Regions from separate parts of the Colwellia sp. PAMC 21821 genome, predicted to be linked through region 2. Evidence: predicted binding sites of a transcription regulator. Region 2 holds the regulator's gene; the other holds the start of a gene.

Region 1 (6,322 bases), 1.6 Mb from region 2:
TTAGCGGGTGTGGTTGTTGATAGTAACTGTGATCGTAAACATTATATCAGTGAAAAATTAGCGGAACGTCAAGGTGCAATATTACCAGTGATCAGTTCTGAATATTTTGATAATTTGATCCAACGTTTATTAACTGAAAAAACTGTCAGTATTGATACAACCGCTTCAGGTGGTAACACGTCATTAATGACTTTAGTTGAAGAAGATTAACGTTTAATTAATCAAATTAGTGGTATTAGATAAAAAACGGGCATCAATAGGTGCCCGTTTTTATTTGCTAAAATTAAATAATTAATCGAAAGAATATTTTATAATTGTTCAGATAGCTAACTTCGACATTAGCGATTTTTATATTGCGTAGGACAGTAACCTCTTGTTACCTCGTCACTTCGAAGCTTTATATGCTTGGTTATCCGCCCACTCACTCTTGCCCGCCATAACTTAAAACTTTTTGGTTTTAAATGGTGGCGCATAAATTTAATAACTTCATTTTCTTGCATAGAGAACTGATGCGCTATAGCTTCAAATGGCGTTCGGTCTTCCCAAGCCATTTCTATAATTCTTGATTCATCATCTGGAGACATTGACATAAAAACCACCTTAAAATTAATACCTAATTAATATCTAATTAACGTGGTGGTAATACGGCTACTCAACAAAAAAAGACCAGTTTCCTTCAATATAAATATTAGAAATTTTATTACAGTTAAATACCGACATTGTCGTGTAATGTCGTGCAATGTCGTGACAATGTCGTATGCTTTTGCTGATAAACCTGTCATAAAGGAACAAAACAATAGGATAAAACGATGAATATTAAACAACGTCGATTGGAAAACGGATGGTCACAGGAAGAGCTTGCCCGCCATTCAGGTTTAAGTACTCGTACTATCCAGAGAATTGAAGGTGGGCAGCGAGCAGGGACTGAATCACTAAAATGTCTTGCCGCTGTATTTGAAAGCTCAATTGACGATTTAAAGCAGGAGCAGGACAGGATCGAACAAAAGCCTACTGTACAGTCTAAGCCTTCCAAAATTAACGAAACCGAGCGAGAGGCCATTAAATTTGCTCAATCAATATTTAGTAAGCCGAAGAAAGGCCAACCTGATCCGCTTTGGCGCATTGAGCGAGAGGCTATTGATTATACAAAGCGCCTGTTAAGTAAGTTTAAACATAGCTAGGTTAATACCAACTCCCCCTTGCTCTACTCTCATATTTATAACATTTATGGCTCGAGTTGTTCTGCTTTTTTAGCACTTAACGCGTCGACAAATGCCTGTAATCCCGATTGCACTAACGCATAGGTTTTATCAATATTGTCGCTAACATCCCCCTCTAATACTTTTAATCCACCAAGAATATCTTTCGCTTCACTAAAACCTAGATCGATGCCGCTACTGATAATATCAACAAAAGCTGTCAATGATTCTTCTTCACTCATTTCAGAGTTTTGTACTCGATAAGAAGCTAAAAACTGAGTGCTAAAAGAGACAATTCGCTCTGCTGTTGCTTCTGGGCTAAAATCAACTCCCGACTCATAGGCTTCTTCAACATTGTTTTCAACCCCTGATGCTTTAAGTGCTTCGTTTATTCCTTGTAACGCCGTTTTTAATACCAATGACAGCGGTTGATCCCCAACAGTTGTATTGTACTTCAGTGAAGATTCTATAATTGCCGCATTAAGCTGTTTTTTGCTACTCACAAAAATAGAGTCTTGCGGTTGGTCAATTTTTTTATCATGCGCAAGTTCAGATACTTGTTGCCCCACTGGTTTGTTATCTGTTTTGTCCAGTGCCTTTGTTAAAGTTCGAACATCTTGACTATAGGTAGCATCGTTTTTAATTGGAGCGCTCATAAAATTACCTCAGTTTATCAAAGCATATATAAAAGTATCGGCAACATTGAGTATAACTTAAGTATCGATCTGTATATATTTTAGACACAAAACGATTTTGGACAACAAAGGGGACTTGACTCGACTTGAACTATGAGCTGCGTAATACCAAATGTAATAAGTTATTGACCCATTTTAAGCGAGGATAAATTGTTCAAGAATACATGTTTATTGTTCCAGACTAAACATAAGTACCTGCATATATGGACCCACTCCGTTTGCAAGACATTTAATCGTTATGTAAGAGAAAATCATTGCTCTCATATATCCGGCCTGTTTATGAAGGATTTTTACCTTCTAGCCCCGATGGTTGTTTGCGCTCACACTCCTCATCATCCCTCCGGCTTTTTTATTAGCCAATGCAGGTACCAGGTTTTGTGCAAGCCAGTCTGACTATCTTACCATCCGATTAATTTATCTTTTGCAACTGAAGTAAAAGGGTTTTACTGTTATCTCATCACTGAAACCAATCTAACTTGCTTCAGTTTTGAGCTTTATTATATAGCCGGGCGATAACTTTCCCCCTTCGCCATTATTACCCAAGCCATTCTTGCTATTTTATTCGCCACAGCAACGCATGCTTTGTTGTGTCCTCGTCGGGATTTTAACGCTTGTGCCCACAAACTAAATCGGTCAGTTTTGTTTTCACTGTGCCTTAATACTGCCCGGGCCCCGTGGATGTATAGTGTTCTTAAATAACTATTACCGCGTTTACTTATACCGAGTAAGGTGGCCTTTCCACCCGTTGAATGCTGCCCAGGAACAAGCCCAAGCCATGCCGAAAAATGTCGACCATTTACAAAGTCTTTTCCATCTCCTGCAGCTGCATAAGTAGCGCTAGCTGTGATTGCTCCAATACCTAATATTTCATCTAAGCGAACACATATTTCATTTTCTTTATTCATCGTGTTTAAGCGAACTTCACACGCTTTAAACTTCACTTCTGTGACTTGAAATTCAAGCCATAACTCATTAAATATCTCCCGACTTAAATACGTTAACTCATTTGTCGCATCCTCTAAAATATCCGGCAGTTCATTGCGAATTGCAGAAATACCTTTATTGATGACAATGCCATATTCTCCTAACAAGCCTCGTATCTGACTTGCTAATGCTTTACGTTCTTTCTTTATGCGTTCACGTTGTCGATGGAAGTTTTGAATATCTTGTTGTTCTATCGATTTAATTGGCACAAACCTCATGGTCGGGCGTTGCGCTGCCTCTGCAATACCTTCGGCATCGTTATAATCATTTTTATTGCCTTTAACGAAGGGTTTTACATATTGAGGCGCAATAAGTTTTACTTGGTGCCCCAATTCAATAAATTTTCTAGCCCAGTAGTTCGCACTGCCACAAGCTTCCATTACAATTAGGCAAGGCTCTAATGTTGCCATGAAACTCAACACTTGTTTTCTTCTTAATTGTTTCTTTTTTACAAATCGCCCATTTTTATTCACAGCAAACATGTGAAAAATTGATTTTGCAATATCTAAACCGATTGTAGTAATCTTCATGTTGATCCACTCCGCTTTTATAAATGATTGTTGTCACTTTCATTTTGGCCCTAAAGAGGCCTGAAATAAAGTTGGAGTGGGTCCATACCATTATCCCTGCAGGCAAGGCGTTTGATTGATTAGGGCATGGATGCCCGTAAGTAGAACAATGCAGGAGCAATTGTCGAGTAATAGCGGGCGTGTGGGATTGAAAACAACGCAGTTATTGACGATTTAAACCGCCTTAAAATGATCGATTATTTATTTCAATTGGTATAATAGACTTCTAGTAAGTTTAATATATATTGTGCTCATTTTCTCTAAGTGTAGTACGAGTGAATAATGATATTAATAACGAGGGTGGTGAAGAATGGCGGTTTTATTTCAGCAAATCAAATGAACTAGTAAACTTTAAAAAAAAGCTGCTGAATACATTCAGCAGCCTTTATATTAGTAAGAAGACCGAACAATGGTTATTGAAATATCATTTCACTGAACGGTATTAAGCTTAAGTACTGTTCTGACTAGTTTATAAGCATAAATTTTCTAATGTTGTCGACCACGCTTGCCTTTACCTCTAGTCTCACAGGTTGTAGCAGCATAGGCCATTGCTACAGTACCACCCGCATTGATATGAACTTCATTCACTTTGACATTGTCATGTTTTTTATGACAACGATCTATTTCGCCTTGGAAGTTCAATGTAGCGGTACCACCTGTAGAACTTACGACTTTAAGGTCTACGCCAGGTACTGGTGCTGTTCCAGCGCCATTATCAAAATATGACGCACCAACAGTGCCGTCATCGTTTTCTATGCCAACAGTTAAATTTACTGGAAGAAGGGGCAGATCGGCATAAACAAACCAAATATTTGACGTCCCCGTTTCTACCCAAACTTGAAAAGTAGAAGTCATAGGATTTCCGAAAAACGGGACATTTTCCCATTCATAAACAGTGAACTGTTGTGGTCCTGCATCAAGCACAGCTACGTACCAATTACCGCCAGCACCAATATTTAAGTCTGCCCAAAACGGCGCAAGAATATTATTAGGTGCTGAAGCATTGGGCAAGCTTTGGCTTGTTGCACTTGCAGCTGCACCACTTGCTGTGCCTACTTCAATGGTGCCATTAACCGACCAAATTACACTGGAATAGCTTTGACCATTGTAGTCAAATAGTGGAATATTCAAAATGAATGCACCATCATCACAATTAGCTGGGCAACCAAATGGTGCTACACCAAAAGATGCTAACGAAAAGTAACCAAAAGGTGCCGGTGATTGTTGAAGCTCAAGACCACCAACATCAAGCAATACACTCCAATCAATTTGACCATCATTTACGCTAACAGCAGATGCTTCTGAGCCGTTTGTAATAGTACTGCTCACTGAACCATCAACTAAACTCATACCATTTGGCAACATGTCAGTGATATCAATAACATCAACCAATTGGCCGTTTGTTACCTTAATTTCATAGTTAAGCACATCACCTTCTTTCGCTGATGCCATATCGACAGTTTTTGATAAGTTAGCCGATGAACTTCTATTAGTATTAACGGCAATAGGCATGTGTAAGTTAACATAATGATGACCCGAAGCTGCTAGTTTTAACTCACCAAAATTCCATCCTGTTGGCGCTAATGTGGTGTCAGCAGTGATTGTAATCGTGGCACTTTCACCTGGGCGAAGCGAGATATTTTTAGGCGAAACACTGACTTGCATAGTGTCACTGTCACCACTTAGTTTCCAATGACCTTGTCTGTCACCGGTATGCGTAACAACACGCGTCCAGCTACAAGTTCTCACACAATTACTTTCTTGCATACTGGCAATATTTAAAGTGCGAGGATCTCCACCCGCATCAGGGTCAGCGGCCAAAAAGTTTTCGGGAGTCTCACTTAGCACTAAGCCTGATCGTAATACTTTGTTTAATTGAACTCTACCTGCACCAACATCAAACGGGTCTGCTGGCGTCATCGCATCATCTTTTAGTAGGTCGTTAGATTTAGACGTCATCATTAAAGCCGACTTTATTTCGTATGGCGTCCAGTCAGTCAACATGCTGACTAAAGCACCGCTACCGGCATTATGCGGACTTGACATGGAAGTGCCAGAGAGGAAAGCAAATTCTGGAGAAGGAGTGACGCCGTCCGTATTAACTGCCGCCATAATATCTACACCGGGTGCAGTAATATCAGGTTTTAATATATCAAGCGTGGTATTGGGACCACGTGAACTGAAACCAGCAGTGATATCGCCATTAGCGTCATCAAGATTGAGTGAATAACCTTGAATAGAACCCATAGTACTTGCATTTGATGCTAGCCAATTTTTCAAGATTTCGCCGTTGGTGAAACCCAAATGTACTCCGGGTAAAAAGTGAGCATCGCCAACAACAGCCTCGCCGTTAGCCGCCGCATTGGCAAGTACAAAACCGCCAGCACCACCTGCTAGCACATTAGCACCTTTTGCTGTACGAGCAATCTCACCACGATCACAAACTACTATTTCGCCATTGAAATGCCCAGCAGGAAACGGATCTAAACATTGCTCTGGAGCTGTATCGTTTTGTGAACCATTAGCCGTCGGAAAGTTACCCGCATAAACCATAGGAGCAGGACCATAACCACTGGTAAAGCCCTTGCCAAAAATATTAGCTAAAGCATCTCCGTCACTGGTCATATCCACAACGGCATTTTCTATTTTTCTGTTATGAGTCATTGCTCCGGTAGTACTTACCCATGGCGAGTTATGAGCAACAGTTGCCGGACCTGGACCACTATTACCAGCAGAAACGGCGACATAAATACCGGCAGCCGTAGCATTTAAAAAGCCTAATTCTACAGCGTCACTATAAGGGTTTTCGCCGCCTGAAATTGAATAGTTTAATGATTGAATACCGTTAGGAAGATTAGCTGAATCTATGACCACC
Region 2 (6,322 bases):
GTCTCTAGTTGGCCCAACAGGTGTTGGTAAAACCACAACTATTGCGAAACTAGCCGCCCGATTTTCACAAGTTCACGGTGCTGACCAAGTAGTCTTAATTTCGACTGATAGTTATCGTATTGCTGGCTTTGAGCAACTTGCCACTTACGGCCGCATTATTGGTTGCCAAGTTAAGCTGGCTAACGACGGTAATGAGTTAGATAGCCTATTACAACAGTTTGCCCAAAAGAAATTAATCTTAATAGACACGGCTGGTATGGGGCAAAGAGATATGCGCCTAACTGAGCATTTGACTACCTTAATTTCGAATGCACGTGTTAGAATTCGTAATTACTTAGTGTTAGCAGCCAATACGCAACAGCGTGTAATGCAAGAAAATGTTGAACGTTTTAAGCGCATTCCATTGGCGGGCTGTATTTATACGAAATTAGATGAAAGCCTAAGTGTTGGTGAAATTATAACCACATCACTGCAAAATGGTTTAGCTATTGGCTATCTTACTGATGGGCAAAGGGTTCCAGAAGATATTAAGGTTGCAAATGCTGAGAAATTGGTTACGCTTGCAGATAGAATGGCAATTAAGTCTCAAGGCTCAGGAACTGTTTCCTGGCGGACACCCGCATCAGCCGTAGCAGTATAGTCGCCTTACAATAGGCAGAGCACTTATACCATTGAATATATATTTCATTTGGTATTATATAGAGAAGTTACTTAGATGATAGATCAAGCGAGCGGCTTAAGAAAAATGCAAGATCCCCAACTTATAAAAGTCATAGCAGTTTCTGGCGGTAAAGGTGGCGTTGGTAAAACCAATGTCTCGTTAAATACTGCAATTTCCTTAGCTAAATTAGGTAAGAGCGTTTTAGTGCTTGATGCCGACTTAGGTTTAGCGAATGTTGATGTCATGCTAGGTTTGCGCGTACAACGTAACTTGTCTCATGTTTTATCCGGCGAGTGTGAACTTGATGATATTATTATCCAAGGTCCTGCTGGCATTAATATTATTCCGGCCACGTCGGGCACGCAATCAATGGTAGATTTAACCCCAGCGGAGCATGCTGGGCTTATTCGTGCTTTTAGTGATATGCAAACTAAATTTGATATTCTCATTGTTGATACTGCCGCTGGTATCTCGGATATGGTGTTAAGTTTTTGCCGAGCATCACAAGATGTTTTATTGGTTGTATGCGACGAACCTACCTCAATTACCGACTGTTATGCCTTAATGAAACTGCTCAGCAGAGATCACGGCCTATTCAAGTTTAAAGTTGTGGCAAATATGGTGCGCAGCCCGAAAGAGGGCCAAAACTTATTTGCTAAACTCTCTAAAGTTACCGATAGATTTTTAGATGTTACCTTAGAGCTTGTCGCGGTTGTCCCTTATGATGAAAATATTCGTAAATCGGTTAGAAAACAACAAGCAATTGTAGAAGCATATCCAGACTCACCAGCCTCAATAGGCTTTCAAGCACTCGCCAAGAATATTATTAGCTGGCCAATGCCGAAGCAAGCGTCAGGGCATTTAGAATTCTTTATTGAGCAATTGCTAGAACATTAACCCACAAATAAGTGAGCTATAGTGGTAAAAGTACATACTTATAGTGTTGATAAATCGGCTTTGCTGGAGCAACACACGGTGCTTGTGAAACGTATTGCTTATCATTTGCTTGCCCGATTACCTGCCAGCGTTATTGTTGATGATCTTATTCAATCCGGCATGATAGGTTTACTTGAAGCGTCCAATAATTTTGATAACAGCAAAGGTGCAAGTTTTGAAACTTTTGCTGGTATTCGTATTCGTGGCGCTATGCTTGATGAAATTCGTCGAGGCGACTGGGTTCCCCGCTCAGTGCATAAAAATAGTCGCATGGTCAGCGAAGCCATAAAACACTTAGAAGCTGAACACGGACGCGATGTCAGCGATGTTGAAGTGGCAGAAAAACTTGAAATCACCATAAATGAATATCATCAGATCCTTAATGAAGTCAGTTCAGGAAAAATACTCGGCATTGATGACCTAGGTGTCAGTGAAGATGTTATTGAAGTCGCGCACAGTCATCATCAAGATGAACCTTATGCTAATATTGAACATAGTTTCTTTAAAAAATCACTGGCAGAATGTATTTCTTCTTTACCAGAGCGAGAAGCTTTAGTACTGTCATTATATTACGATGAAGAGCTTAACCTTAGAGAAATAGGCCAAGTACTTGATGTCAGCGAATCTCGGGTAAGCCAAATACACAGTCAGGCAATGCATCGATTAAAAGCTCGTATGCAATCTTGGCAAAGTTAAGTAGAATAATAATATAGTAGAATTTAAATGTTCTCACCGGAGGGTGCCTTGGATAAAAATATGAAAGTGCTTGTTGTTGACGATTTTTCAACAATGAGACGTATAATCAAAAACTTATTACGTGACTTAGGCTTTACCAATATCTCAGAAGCAGATGATGGTAATACGGCATTGCCGATGCTTAAAGAGGGTAACTTTGATTTTGTTGTTACTGATTGGAATATGCCGGGTATGCAAGGTATTGATTTACTTAAAGCGATTAGAGCTGATAGTAATTTATCTCATATTCCGGTTTTAATGGTAACGGCAGAAGCTAAGAAAGAACAAATTATCATGGCGGCACAAGCTGGCGTTAATGGCTATATCGTAAAACCATTTACCGCTGCTACATTAAACACCAAGCTTGATAAAATTTTCGAACGACTTGGTTAGTCATCAATTTTTGTTTCGCAAGGCCGTCATATGAGTACTAATACCAGTGTCCATGTTTCATTAGAGCAAGCTAAACTGTTGGTCGAATATCTTGAAAACGATCAACAAGATAAAGCCGATGAGTTAATCGCTGAAATTCAAACCCCGATTAATTCTGAGCTGTTTGCTGAAATAGGTAAGTTAACCCGTCAATTACATGACTCTTTGAATAATTTTCAAATTGATTCACGTTTGAGTGACTTAGCTACTGAAGAAATACCAGACGCTAAAGAAAGACTGAATTTTGTTATCAAAAGTACGGAAGAAGCCGCTAATAAAACCATGGATGCCGTTGAAGCTATTTTTCCGGTGGTTAATGGTATTCAACAGAAAATCAGTACGGTTAATCCACTGTGGCAAAAATTAATGCAAAACGAACTCGATGTCAGTGAGTTTAAGTCATTATGTCGAGATATCGATGTGCTACTGAAAACAACAGAAAAAGATACCGACAAAATTAATCGCTTGATGACCGATGTTTTAATGGCACAAGACTTTCAAGATCTTACAGGACAAGTTATTCGCAAAGTTATCGACTTAGTGCGCGAAGTTGAAGACAGCTTGATCAGTATGCTGACCGCCTTTGGTCTTTCTTCAGAGCAGAGCCCATTGAATAAACTGCCCACCGTCGGTGATAACTTAGTCGAGGGTCCGATTATTAATAGTAAAAATCGTAATGATGTTGTGGCAAATCAAGACGACGTTGATGATTTATTATCAAGCTTAGGTTTTTAATAGGAGTTCTTAAATGTCATTTGAACAAGATGAAGAAATTCTTCAGGATTTTTTAATCGAAGCTGGAGAAATACTTGAGTCCTTGTCTGAGCAATTAGTTGAGCTTGAAAATGACCCGAATAATGCCGAATTACTCAATGCTATTTTTAGAGGGTTTCATACCGTAAAAGGGGGCGCTGGCTTTTTATCACTTACTGAATTAGTCGATGCTTGCCACGGCGCAGAAAATGTTTTCGATACCTTAAGAAATCAGCAGAGATCAGTTACCCCATCGTTAATGGATGTCATTCTCCAATCACTTGACACAATTAACGAAATGTTTACGCAAGTGCAAAATAAAGAGCCACTGACAAGCGCCGAACCTAGTTTGTTAGCCGAGTTACACCGTTTATCTCAGCCTGAAGGTCAAGAAACTCCTGTGCTTGCAGCGCCTATTGCAACGCCTGAGGCTAATGCGCCGGAAGCTATTGGCAGTTCAAGCGATGAAATGTCAGATGATGAATTTGAACGCTTATTAGATGAGCTTCATGGCGGTGGTGCTCCAACGCCTAGTGCTCCTGTTTCCCCGCAGTCAAGCTCTTCATCCAATAATGATATATCAGACGATGAATTTGAATCATTACTTGATGAACTTCATGGCCAAGGTGCTTTTTCTGCTGCAGTTAGCACAACGCATGAGCAGTCGGCAAGCTCATCGTCACCCGATGAAATTAATGATGATGATTTTGAGGCATTATTAGATGAACTTCACGGTAAAGGTAAAAGCCCTCAAGCGCAAACGCCTCAAGATCAGACTCCTGCACCTGAAAAGCCCGCAGCGAAAGTTGTACCGGTTGCTAAAGCGGCAAGTGCACCTGCAGCAAAAGCACCAGAAGTTAAGGCGGCAGTGAAACAAGCACCGGTAGGCGACAAAAAACCGGCACCTGCAAAGTCTGCTCAAGGTGAAACAACCGTTAGGGTTGATACCAAACGCTTAGATCAAATTATGAACATGGTGGGTGAGTTAGTTTTAGTGCGTAATCGCCTAACTAGTTTAGGCGTGACTAAAGAAGATGAAGAATTAACTAAGGCGGTGTCAAACCTCGATGCTGTAACCACTGACTTACAAGGCGCGGTAATGAAAACGCGTATGCAGCCGATAAAGAAAGTATTCGGTCGTTTTCCTCGTGTAGTACGAGATTTAGCGCGCAGTCTTAATAAAGAAATAAAACTTATTCTAGAAGGTGAAGAAACCGATTTAGATAAAAACTTAGTTGAAGCTTTAGCTGATCCTTTAGTACATCTTGTGCGTAACTCGGTTGATCACGGTATTGAAGACCCTGATAAACGCGCAGCCGCTGGCAAGCCACGAGAAGGTATTGTTGTTTTATCAGCATCGCAAGAAGGCGATCATATTCTGCTCACCATTCGTGACGATGGTGCTGGTATGAATGCCGGAAAATTAAAAGAAATTGCCATAGAACGCGGTGTGTTAGATGCAGACGCAGCAGCGCGTATGTCTGATAAAGAAGCTTTTAGCCTTATTTTTGCACCTGGATTTTCTACCAAAACTGAAATTTCAGAAGTATCAGGGCGTGGCGTCGGGATGGATGTGGTTAAAACAAAAATTACCCAACTTAATGGTACGGTCAGCATCGATTCAGAAATGGGCGTAGGCACCATACTTGAAATTAAAGTACCGCTAACTTTAGCAATATTACCAACGTTAATGGTAGTGATTGGTAAGCAGACATTTGCATTACCTTTGGCGGCTGTAAATGAAATATTCCATCTTGATTTAACTAAAACTAACCAAGTTGATGGACAGCTAACCATTATTGTCCGTCAAAAAGCTATCCCATTATTTTATCTTGATCAGTGGCTAGTGAGAGATTATGTAGAAAAGCCACGAGAACGCGGTCATGTAGTAATTGTCCAGCTAGGTAACCAACAAATTGGTTTCGTTGTTGATAGCTTAATTGGTCAAGAAGAAGTGGTTATTAAGCCATTAGACAGATTATTACATGGTACGCCAGGTATGGCAGGTGCAACAATAACAAGTGACGGCGGTATTGCCTTGATTATTGATGTCCCGAATATGCTGAAGTTTTATGCTAAAAAATCGGTAGTAAATAAAAAATTACGTTCATAATACTTATGAGTAAAAACACATAATCACGACAGGAAATAGATTGTAAATGTCCTTTAAAGTATTGGTGGTTGATGACTCCAGTTTTTTTCGACGCAGAGTAACGGATATTCTCAATAAGGATCCTGAACTTGACGTAATCGATGTTGCTATTAATGGCTTAGAAGCGGTTGAAAAGGCCATAGCTTTAAAGCCAGATGTAATCACCATGGATATAGAAATGCCGTTATTAAATGGCATTGACGCGGTTAAACAGATCATGGCAAAAGCACCAACGGCCATTATTATGTTCTCTTCTTTAACTCATTCCGGCGCACAAGCCACGCTCGAAGCATTAAATGCTGGGGCGTTGGATTTTCTGCCGAAAAAATTTAATGAAATAGCCAAAACGACTGAAGACGCTGGCAGTTTATTGCGTCAGCGCGTTAAGTTACTCGCGAGAAAAAAAGGCGCTACTTTACCTCGAATATCTACTTTTCGATCACGGACTGTAGCAGACACTAAAGCTAAAACAAGCATTTCAACTTCCCCAAGAGCTGCTTCAACAATTAGCTCGCGCAAGAGTGTATCGCTAAGAAATAGTTCTGGTAAACAATATAAATTATTAGCCATAGGCACTTCAACAGGAGGGCCTGTGGCATTACAAAAACTCTTAACTCAATTGCCTCAAGACTTCCCCTTGCCAATTGTTATTG

Evidence for each region. Region 2 encodes FliA, which starts transcription of late flagellar genes. Its sites were predicted from a motif close to CTAAAGNTNNNNNNNNNNNNGCCGATA; they were not measured.
Region 1: A3Q33_RS11490 (DUF5610 domain-containing protein) is a predicted target of FliA. The motif match lies at 1,891-1,917, and genes of this name have one in related genera.

The regions. Positions count from the first base shown of each region.
Region 1 covers NZ_CP014943.1:2,683,261-2,689,582, reverse strand. The annotation lists gene putA (bifunctional proline dehydrogenase/L-glutamate gamma-semialdehyde dehydrogenase PutA) at 1-210, shown strand, start outside; gene A3Q33_RS11500 (TIGR03643 family protein) at 339-584, opposite strand; gene A3Q33_RS11495 (helix-turn-helix domain-containing protein) at 810-1,181, shown strand; gene A3Q33_RS11490 (DUF5610 domain-containing protein) at 1,226-1,855, opposite strand; gene A3Q33_RS11485 (IS110 family RNA-guided transposase) at 2,392-3,408, opposite strand; gene A3Q33_RS11480 (S8 family serine peptidase) at 3,934-6,322, opposite strand, start outside.
Region 2 covers NZ_CP014943.1:1,060,524-1,066,845, reverse strand. The annotation lists gene flhF (flagellar biosynthesis GTPase FlhF) at 1-640, shown strand, start outside; gene A3Q33_RS04435 (MinD/ParA family protein) at 716-1,558, shown strand; gene A3Q33_RS04430 (RNA polymerase sigma factor FliA) at 1,580-2,293, shown strand; gene cheY (chemotaxis response regulator CheY) at 2,342-2,725, shown strand; gene A3Q33_RS04420 (protein phosphatase CheZ) at 2,756-3,499, shown strand; gene A3Q33_RS04415 (chemotaxis protein CheA) at 3,513-5,630, shown strand; gene A3Q33_RS04410 (protein-glutamate methylesterase/protein-glutamine glutaminase) at 5,677-6,322, shown strand, end outside.